Regions from separate parts of the Planococcus alkaliphilus genome, predicted to be linked through region 1. Evidence: riboswitches for the same ligand, from Rfam matches in the RefSeq annotation. Region 1 holds a riboswitch; the other holds the start of a gene.

The links. A riboswitch is a leader RNA that binds a small molecule or an ion and turns the genes downstream of it on or off. The one in region 1 is predicted to bind S-adenosylmethionine.
Region 2: linked by a shared signal. The riboswitch ahead of AC2EXB_RS15885 (ISL3 family transposase) and the one ahead of AC2EXB_RS04205 (transporter substrate-binding domain-containing protein) in region 1 are both predicted to bind S-adenosylmethionine.

The regions. Positions count from the first base shown of each region.
Region 1 is NZ_CM168060.1:805,507-809,787, forward strand. It holds gene AC2EXB_RS04195 (amino acid ABC transporter ATP-binding protein) at 1-538, opposite strand, end outside; gene AC2EXB_RS04200 (amino acid ABC transporter permease) at 554-1,237, opposite strand; gene AC2EXB_RS04205 (transporter substrate-binding domain-containing protein) at 1,298-2,146, opposite strand; SAM riboswitch class I at 2,277-2,385, opposite strand; gene AC2EXB_RS04210 (DUF4256 domain-containing protein) at 2,485-3,042, opposite strand; gene AC2EXB_RS04215 (NAD-dependent epimerase/dehydratase family protein) at 3,221-4,240, shown strand.
Region 2 is NZ_CM168060.1:3,050,073-3,054,353, reverse strand. It holds gene AC2EXB_RS15895 (methionine ABC transporter permease) at 1-522, opposite strand, end outside; gene AC2EXB_RS15890 (methionine ABC transporter ATP-binding protein) at 512-1,543, opposite strand; gene AC2EXB_RS15885 (ISL3 family transposase) at 1,642-2,865, opposite strand; SAM riboswitch class I at 3,055-3,170, opposite strand; gene AC2EXB_RS15880 (glycerol-3-phosphate acyltransferase) at 3,274-3,912, opposite strand; SAM riboswitch class I at 4,045-4,156, shown strand; gene AC2EXB_RS15875 (O-acetylhomoserine aminocarboxypropyltransferase/cysteine synthase family protein) at 4,260-4,281, shown strand, end outside.

The DNA of each region.
Region 1 (4,281 bases):
CTTCGCCAACAAGTTCAGGATCTAGTGCAGAAGTCGGTTCATCAAATAATAGGAGATCCGGTTTCAGTGCGAGAATCCGGGCAATCGCCGCCCGTTGCTTTTGGCCGCCCGACAATTGTTCCGGATACTGGTTTTTATGTTCCAATAGTCCAACTTTTTCCAGCAATCCTTCTGCTTCACGCACCAATTCCTGCTTGTTCCGTTTTTGCACGACAAGCGGTGCTTCAATAATGTTGTCAATCACGGTTTTATGCGGAAATAAATGAAAATGCTGAAAGACCATACCAGAAAATTGGCGAACATCAACTTTTTGCTTTTTACTTGGTGTTTTCCCAGTGAATGAAACATGGACATCATTGATTTGAAGTGAACCGCCTGAAGGCGTTTCTAAGAGATTCAGGCATCTCAGTAAGGTTGTTTTGCCAGAACCGGATGGGCCAATGATGCTGACAACTTCGCCTTTTTTTATTTCCAATGAAATGGATTTCAGGACTTCTACCTGTTTGAATTGCTTGCTTAAATTTTCAACTTTGATCAATTTGGGAACCTCCTATCAGGCAGTGACATAGCGGTTTGCTTTTTTCTCTAAATAATCTTGAAGCAAGGTGACAAGGATGCAAATGGACCAGTAAATGAGTGCCACGAGAATATATAAGGTTAGGCTTTCATAAGTTTGCCCGACCACCACTTTGGCGCGGTAGAACATTTCAGAAACAGTGATGACCATCGCTAGCGAAGTTCCTTTGATGATATCCATGAAAGTGCTCGATAGCGGAGGCAAAGCAATACGAGTCGCCTGCGGCAGAATGATGCGCGTCATGGTTTGCCAATAGCTCATCCGAAGCGTCTCAGCAGCTTCCCATTGTCCTTTCGATACAGAAGAAATGGCAGAACGGATAATTTCGGCCGTATAGGCAGAAAAATGAATACTGATGCCGATAATGGCAGCAGTAAGCGGCTGCATTTCAATGCCGATCATGGGAAAGCCGAAATACAGGATAAACAGCATCACCAAAAGCGGAGTGCCCCGCATAAAGGAGATGAAAAGCCGGGCTGGGAGAGACAGTCCGATAAAGCGGTTCATTCGGGCAAGAGCTACAAATAAACCGAGGATCAAAGCAAATACTAGGCTGACCAGTGCAATCAAAATGGTTTGCCAAGCTCCTTCCAGAATAAAAGGAAGAGAATCAATTGCGATTTCTACATTAAAAAGATATTCCCATTTAAAGTCGGCCATTGGAAGACTCCTTTACTTAGTATCTAGAAAAGAGGAATCCGAGGATTCCTCAAAAAATTTTTATTCTTCTTCAAGCGGCTGTGTTACATCAGCACCAAGAAATTTAGTTGAAATTTCTTTCAATGTGCCATCAGCAAGAAGCTCCTCAATAGCACCGTCAAGTTTTTCTTTCAGCTCCGGGCTATCTTTCGGCATTACGATAGCACTGCTGCTGAATGAGAATCTAACATCTTCAGCCAGTTTCAATCCCGGTTTATCAAATTGTTCAAGTGAGCGCAACAAGACAAGATAGTCATTTAGCGTAGCATCGACGCGGCCGCTGACGATTTCTGGAAGCACCGTGTCAGAGCCTGTGTAGACAATCACTTCAGCCCCTTGTTCTTGAGCAAATTTTGAGTAATTGCTTGTCGCGGACCCCCCGACTTTTTTGCCTTTCAAATCTTCTACTGATTCAATGCCGGAGTTGTCACTTTCACGGACAATGGCTGAACCATATGAATGCTTGACTGGAATCGTGAAATCAAATATCTCTTTGCGTTCGTCGGTAATCGAAAAATCATTCGCGGCAATATCAATTTGGCCATTGCGAAGAGCTGGCAGCAATCCGTCAAATTCCATTTCTTTGAATTCAACTTCCAATCCAAGCTTTTCTCCTAAGGCACGAGCAAGTTCTACATCATATCCTGTTAATTCTTTTGTTTCTTCATCGTGATATGTAATCGGGTAGTAAAGCCCTTCTGTGCCGACAACGATTTTGCCTGCTTCTTCAATTCGATCCCAAGTGTTCTGTTCCTTGTTTTCTGTTGAAGCATTCACTTCATTTGAAGATTCATTGCTGCTGCATGCGGTTAGAAATAAACCGATTACTGTAATTGCGACGAGCCATAAAAGCTGTTTGGTCTTTTTCATGTCTTTGCACCTTCCTTTTCTATTGGTTTACTTGGTTTTAAGTTAATAGAATTGTCCAGATATGAGGGCAAACAAAAAGCCTCTTCTATAAGAAGAGGCAGGCATGCGAAATCACATTGATATTCTGCTCTTCTTATCTCTCAAGCTAATCAAAGCTTGTTGGATTTGGCACAGTGCTCTAAAGTGAGCCCGCTGCCGAGGTTTCGTAGGGCCAATCCCTCCACCTCTCATGATAAGAACAAATTGCTATTAAACTATGTTGACAACTGTATCATCATTATATTTTACCGTCAACACAAAATTCTGATAAATCTCATCTTATTTTTTATTAGAAGTTGTTAAACGTTCAACGATCCCCTGAATCCCCTAGCGGCATAATACGAATCCGCTCCGTTATGATACAGAAACACTTGCCCGTAGCGGAAATCACAGAAAAGGGCGCCGCCGCGATTTCTGATTTCAGCAGGAGTCTGCACCCAGCTCGATGTCTTCATATCGAATTTCCCTAACGACTGCAGCTTTCGGTATTGTTCTTCTGTCAGCAATTCAATGCCCATGTCCGCCGCCATGCCGACCGCGTTGTTTTCAGGCTTGTTTTTCTTGCGCGATTCCAATGCTTCCGGGTCATAGCAAATGCTTCTTCGGCCAGTCGGGCTTTCTGCGGAGCAATCGAAGAAAATGAATTCATCCGCTGCAGCATCATAATCCACAACATCCGGTTCGCCGCCAGTCCGTTCCATTTCATGGAGCGACCATAATTTGTCTTCATTCGCTTCCAGTTTGTCCTGGATTTTGGCCCATTCGAAATTTTCGTGGCGGGTGATGTTTTTCTCGAACCGCTCTTTTAACGTGTTGAGAAATGCTTCGCGTTGTTCGGGTGATAATTGCTTGCTCATGCTAATTCCTCCTTTAATGGATCTTGCTATTGTTGGTTTTAGTATATAAGAAAGCAGCAGGGTTTTGGAGAGGTGCATCTATTTTATTTTCAGTAGAGGATTGTCTGGAGCTTTTGCAGAATAAAAGAAGCAGGAAAGCAGATCGTTTTTCATTCAGTAAATTGAAGGAGGAGTGTATGTGAATATCTTGATCCTTGGAGGGACCCGTTTTTTGGGGAGATTTCTGACCGAGGCGGCTCTCAGCAGCGGCCATGAAGTGACCTTATTAAATAGAGGAAAAGCGAATCCGGATTTGTTTCCAGAAGTGGAAAAGTTGACCGGCGACCGGTACGGGGATTTACAAGCGTTGAGAGGGCGGAGATGGGACGCCGTTATTGACACATCCGGCTATCTTCCATGGTCCGTTCAGGAATCTGCGGAACTGCTGGCAAAATCCGTAGGACATTACACATTCATTTCAAGCGCATCGGTTTACATCGATTTAGAATCTCCGGGGATAAATGAAGAACACGCAGTCGGCCGGCTTTCAGCGGAAAAGCTGGGAGAATTGAAAACAAAAGAGGCGGAAGCTGCCATCAATGAACATTACGGTGAGTTGAAATTTTTGTGTGAGCAAGAAGTGGAACGTGCGTTTCCGGAAGGTGCCCTGAATATCCGGCCGGGACTTATCGTCGGGCCTCATGATTTTACGGACCGTTTTACGTACTGGGTTAACCGCGTAGCAAAAGGCGGTGAGGTGTTGGCGCCGGGGCGGCGAGACAAGGAAATCCAGTTTATCGACGTCCGGGATTTGGCAGAATGGATCCTCCGGCTGGTCGAAGAACAACGGACAGGCACATTTAATGCGACCGGCCCCGACTCCACACTGACGATGGAGAAATTCTTGGAGGAATGTAAGACCACCCTTAAGAGTGATGCGGATTTTGTTTGGGTGGATGAGCAATTCCTGTTGGGCCACAAAGTGGAAGGGTGGTCCGAATTGCCGCTGTGGATTCCAGACAGTATGTACATGAATGGCTTTCTTGGAGTGGATATCCAAAAAGCTTTACAGGCCGGATTAAGGTTCCGCCCGCTCACTGAGACCATTCGCGCCATCCGCGAATGGGAAATGACAAGGGAAACGGCTGAACGAAAAGCGGGGATGGATCCGGAAAAAGAGCAAGCCGTGCTGCAGGACTGGCAGCAGCGTGCGCTGTAATAGGAAAAAAACGAGTTTCCACGGGATGAAATTTATCCAGT
Region 2 (4,281 bases), 1.4 Mb from region 1:
CAAGTCTCCAAGGCCGCCGCCCCCGATAGCCCCCGCCATTGCAGATGCACCGATCAATCCGACAATCGCAATCGTTAAAGCGAGGACCAATGAACTTAAAGCTTCCGGGATGAGGAAACGGAAAATAATTTGGCCCGGCGTTGCACCCATTGCCTGTGCGGCTTCGATGACGCCTTTGTCGACTTCGAGCAATGAGTTTTCAATAAGTCTTGCAATGTATGGTCCTGCATAGAAGACAAGCGGGACGATGGCAGCGGCAGTGCCGATGGATGTACCGACAATCAACCGGGTAAGCGGAATGATAGCCACCATCAAAATGATGAAAGGGACTGAACGGAAAATATTAATGATGACGTTCAATACTTTTGAAATGGGTTCATTTGCCAGTAAATGGCCTTTTCTTGTTACGACTAGCAAGATGCCAAGCGGGAAACCGATAATGATTGAGAATAAGAACGAAGCGCCGGTCATATAAACCGTTTCCCAGAGAGCTTCTAAAATCTGTTCGTTATCAACTAGCATAATTTTTTACCTCCTCGACTTTGACCGAGTCGCTGCGGATCGCAGTCAGCGCGCGTTGAATTTCGCTTAAACTTCCTGAAAACTCAACGATCAGGTTGCCGTAAGGTTCGCCTTGCAATTCCGTGATATTTCCGAAAAGCACATTGAGGTCAAGATTGAATTCACGCGATACTCGGGACATGAGCGGCTGTCCGACCGAAGTTCCTGTAAACTGGACGCGGTAGATGGAATGGTTCTGCGTCGGATCCTGAATTTTTGTCAACAAGGATTCCGGCAGTTCATCGTTCATGACCGAACGGACAAAACGCTGAGTCGTCGGCTGCTTCGGATTTGTAAAAACTTCGTATACGGAACCTTGTTCGATGACTTTTCCAGCTTCGAGGACCGCTACTTTATCGCAAATCTCCCGGATGACGCCCATCTCATGAGTGATTAATAGGATCGTGATATTGTATTCACGATTGATGCGCCGCAATAAATCCAGAATGGACTGAGTCGTCTGGGGATCAAGTGCAGATGTTGCTTCGTCGCATAGCAGGACAGAAGGGTTAGTCGCCAGTGCCCGGGCAATCCCGATCCGCTGCTTTTGTCCGCCTGAAAGCTGGTCCGGATATTTTTCTGCCTGGTCTGCCAGGCCTACAAATTCAAGAAGGTTTTTCACCTGTTCTTTAATTTTGTTTTTCGGTGTTTTTGCCAGAATCAGCGGCATCGCGACATTATGGAATACCGTTTTCGAATTCAATAGATTGAAATGCTGGAAAATCATCCCGATGTCTTTTCGGGTATCCCGGATGTCTTTGCTAGTAAGAGTGGAAATGTCCTTGTCATGGATGAGCACCCGTCCGTTCGTGGGGCGTTCCAGTAAGTTGACCGTCCGGATCAGTGAACTCTTGCCGGCGCCGCTAAAGCCGATGACGCCATAGATTTCTCCGGTTTCAACAGTCAGATCGATGCCGTTCAAAGCGTGGATTTCCTGTTTGCCGGAATGGTAGGTTTTCGTAACCCCCTCAAATTGAATCATTCAAATAGCCTCCTCATGCTGTATGGATCGAATATGTACAAACCTGTAAAAAATAGGTTCTCCGTCAAATGTTGGGGTGAGGTGAAATCTTCCTCACTCTAACCAACGTGAACTCCCATATTCTTATACTTGTGTGTCAGTAGTATTTTGGCGCGGGCGCGTTCGAAATTCTGAAAGCCGAACGCGTTCCGCTTAATCACTTTTGTCAGGTTATTGATGCCTTCCAAGAAACCATTGGAATACTTGAACGAGAAGCTGTTCAAGATTTCCGTCTGCCAGTTTCGGAAGGTGCCCATGGCTTTCTGGAACTCGGGAATGCCCGCTTGTTCCACCAGCCGATAAAATTCCAGCAACGCTTCTTTGGTCTTGAGGATTTCCTCGGGATCTCTTTTTTTGCTTGCCTGAAACCACCTGCAATACGCTTCCTTCAGTTCGTAAGCTCGTTTGAGCTCCTCATCCATTTCAAGATACCGCTTCAAGTACCAACGGTCCTTTTCGGTTAACTTCTCACTGTTTTTGTAAAAGACGTAGCGCATCCGTTTGCCTTTTTTGCGGTCATAGTCGTTCCAACTTTTCTGCACGCGTCTGCGGACCGCGTCCAGCGCCCAGTAAATGTACCGGCAGAAGTGGAAGCGATCGGCGATGATCACCGGTTTGCCGAGTGCTTTTTTGACCGCGGCTTTAAAGGAATGGCTCATGTCCATGACGACGATTTCCACCGCAGCTCCGTGCTGTTGGAGATACTGTTTGATCGTCTCTTTTTTCCGGTTGGGCAGGATATCGATCGGTTCTCTCGTTTCGCCATCGGCGATAATCAGTTGGTACTTTCCTTCGCGGGTGTCGCCTTTGTATTCGTCGATGGCGATCACACGCGGTAATTTTGCGGTTTCAGTAACTTCCTGGAGCGCCACCAGATCGAAACGCCGAACGATGGTCGAAGCGGAAGCGCCGTATTGTCCGGCCACTTCCTTGAACGTTTTCGCCTTGACGCTGCGCACATGAACCGCTTGGTTCCACTCTTTTGAGAACCGTTGATAGCGGCCGATGAATGAATTCTGTTCGGCGAATTTCTTGCCGCACGCCCCGCATACGTAGCGTCTCTTCTTATAGAAAAGGTAAGTCTGGCGTTCAAACCATTTCAGGTGTTTGATCTTTTGGATCCGGTAATCGTGGACACGCCGGGTCTTCTCCTGGCAACGCGGGCAACGGTGTGCCTTCACTTCCAACTCCACATGCAGGGCCACCCGGTCCTCCACTTGTTCCATCTTCATGATTTTCACATCTTCTAATCCGGGAAATTTCATGGTAAAATTCAAGTGCACGCATCTCCTCTTCTTTACTTGTTATTCGACATTTCAAGTATAAAAGAATTTGGAGATTGCGTGTCTTTTTTTGGGCCGAATTGTTTCAACACCCCAACAATTAGTGTAGAACCAAAAAATAAAACAAAAAGAGCCCTCTTTTTTCTTGTCCATAAGAAAAAAGAGGGCTCCGGAATGAAACCATCTCAATTCTCATCTTCCAAATGCACATACATGCATTTGCAGGAATTAGCACAGTTTTCGCTTAAAGCGAATCCGCTGCCGAAACGTCATAGGGCCTGTCCCTCGGTTTCTCTGGATAAGAAAGTGATGTAACTATTCGATTTGTAATTTCTACTTTAGTGCGTCAATGCGGAAAAGTCAAGAAACTTTTTTAAAATAAAAAAATGGGAAATGAAAAGCCTGCTTTCACGCAGGCCCCGCTTTCTTGCGGAAGACAGAAGAAACCTTGTTTTCCGTTCCGTTTTTAATTCGTTTAATATTTTCAATGTGTTTCCAGAACGCCATTGCAAAAAGACCGAAGGCAGTGAGAAGCGGCCAACTGCCTTCCGCCGGGAAATAAGCGATGGCAAACAGCATGCCATACAGAACGAGAACGCCCACAACCAAATAATCCGTTGCTAAAGCGCAAGCGACCAGGAGCAATCCGCCGGCAAGCCCCAATTTCCAATCCAGTGCAAGCATAACGCCGATAATGGACGCTGTGCCTTTTCCGCCGTCAAAGTTCATATAGAAAGGGAAATTATGGCCGATGACGACAGCCGCACTGATCACAAAGAGCATTGTCCATTCCAATTCACTTGATAAGTTGAATTGGCCTAAAAGAATTCTTAGCCCCAAGACAGCGACAATCCCTTTGGAAATATCAATCAAAGCGACAAGTGCGCCGAATTTCCATCCAAGAACAATGGCCGCATTGGAAGCGCCTGAATTTTTCACCCCTTCTTTTTTGACATTCGTGCCTGAAATCAGTTGTGCGATGGAGGATCCGTGGAGTGAACCGAGTAAATAACCAATAATAAAAGTGCATAAAAACCAAAGAATCATGAAATCATCTCCTCTATATGTATTAAACGTTTTAGGGGAAGGGGAGGTTTCAAAATTTTTTGAATTATCCACTTGACAAATGAAAGCGATGTTTTTATACTGCTAAACAAGATGAAAAACTAAATCTGAATACTCTTATCAAGAGAGGCGGAGGGAATAGGCCCTATGATGCCCGGCAACCACCAAGCAATTGCTTGGAAAGGTGCTAAATCCTACAGATCGGCAACGATCTGGCAGATGAGAGGAGGTATTTCCGTATATGACGGCCCTCTTCTTAACGAAGAGGGCTTTTTTCTGTTCCCTCCTCGTCTTCGGTTTTCATCAATAAAAACTAGGAGGAATAAGAAATGACAAATTTTAAACCAGAAA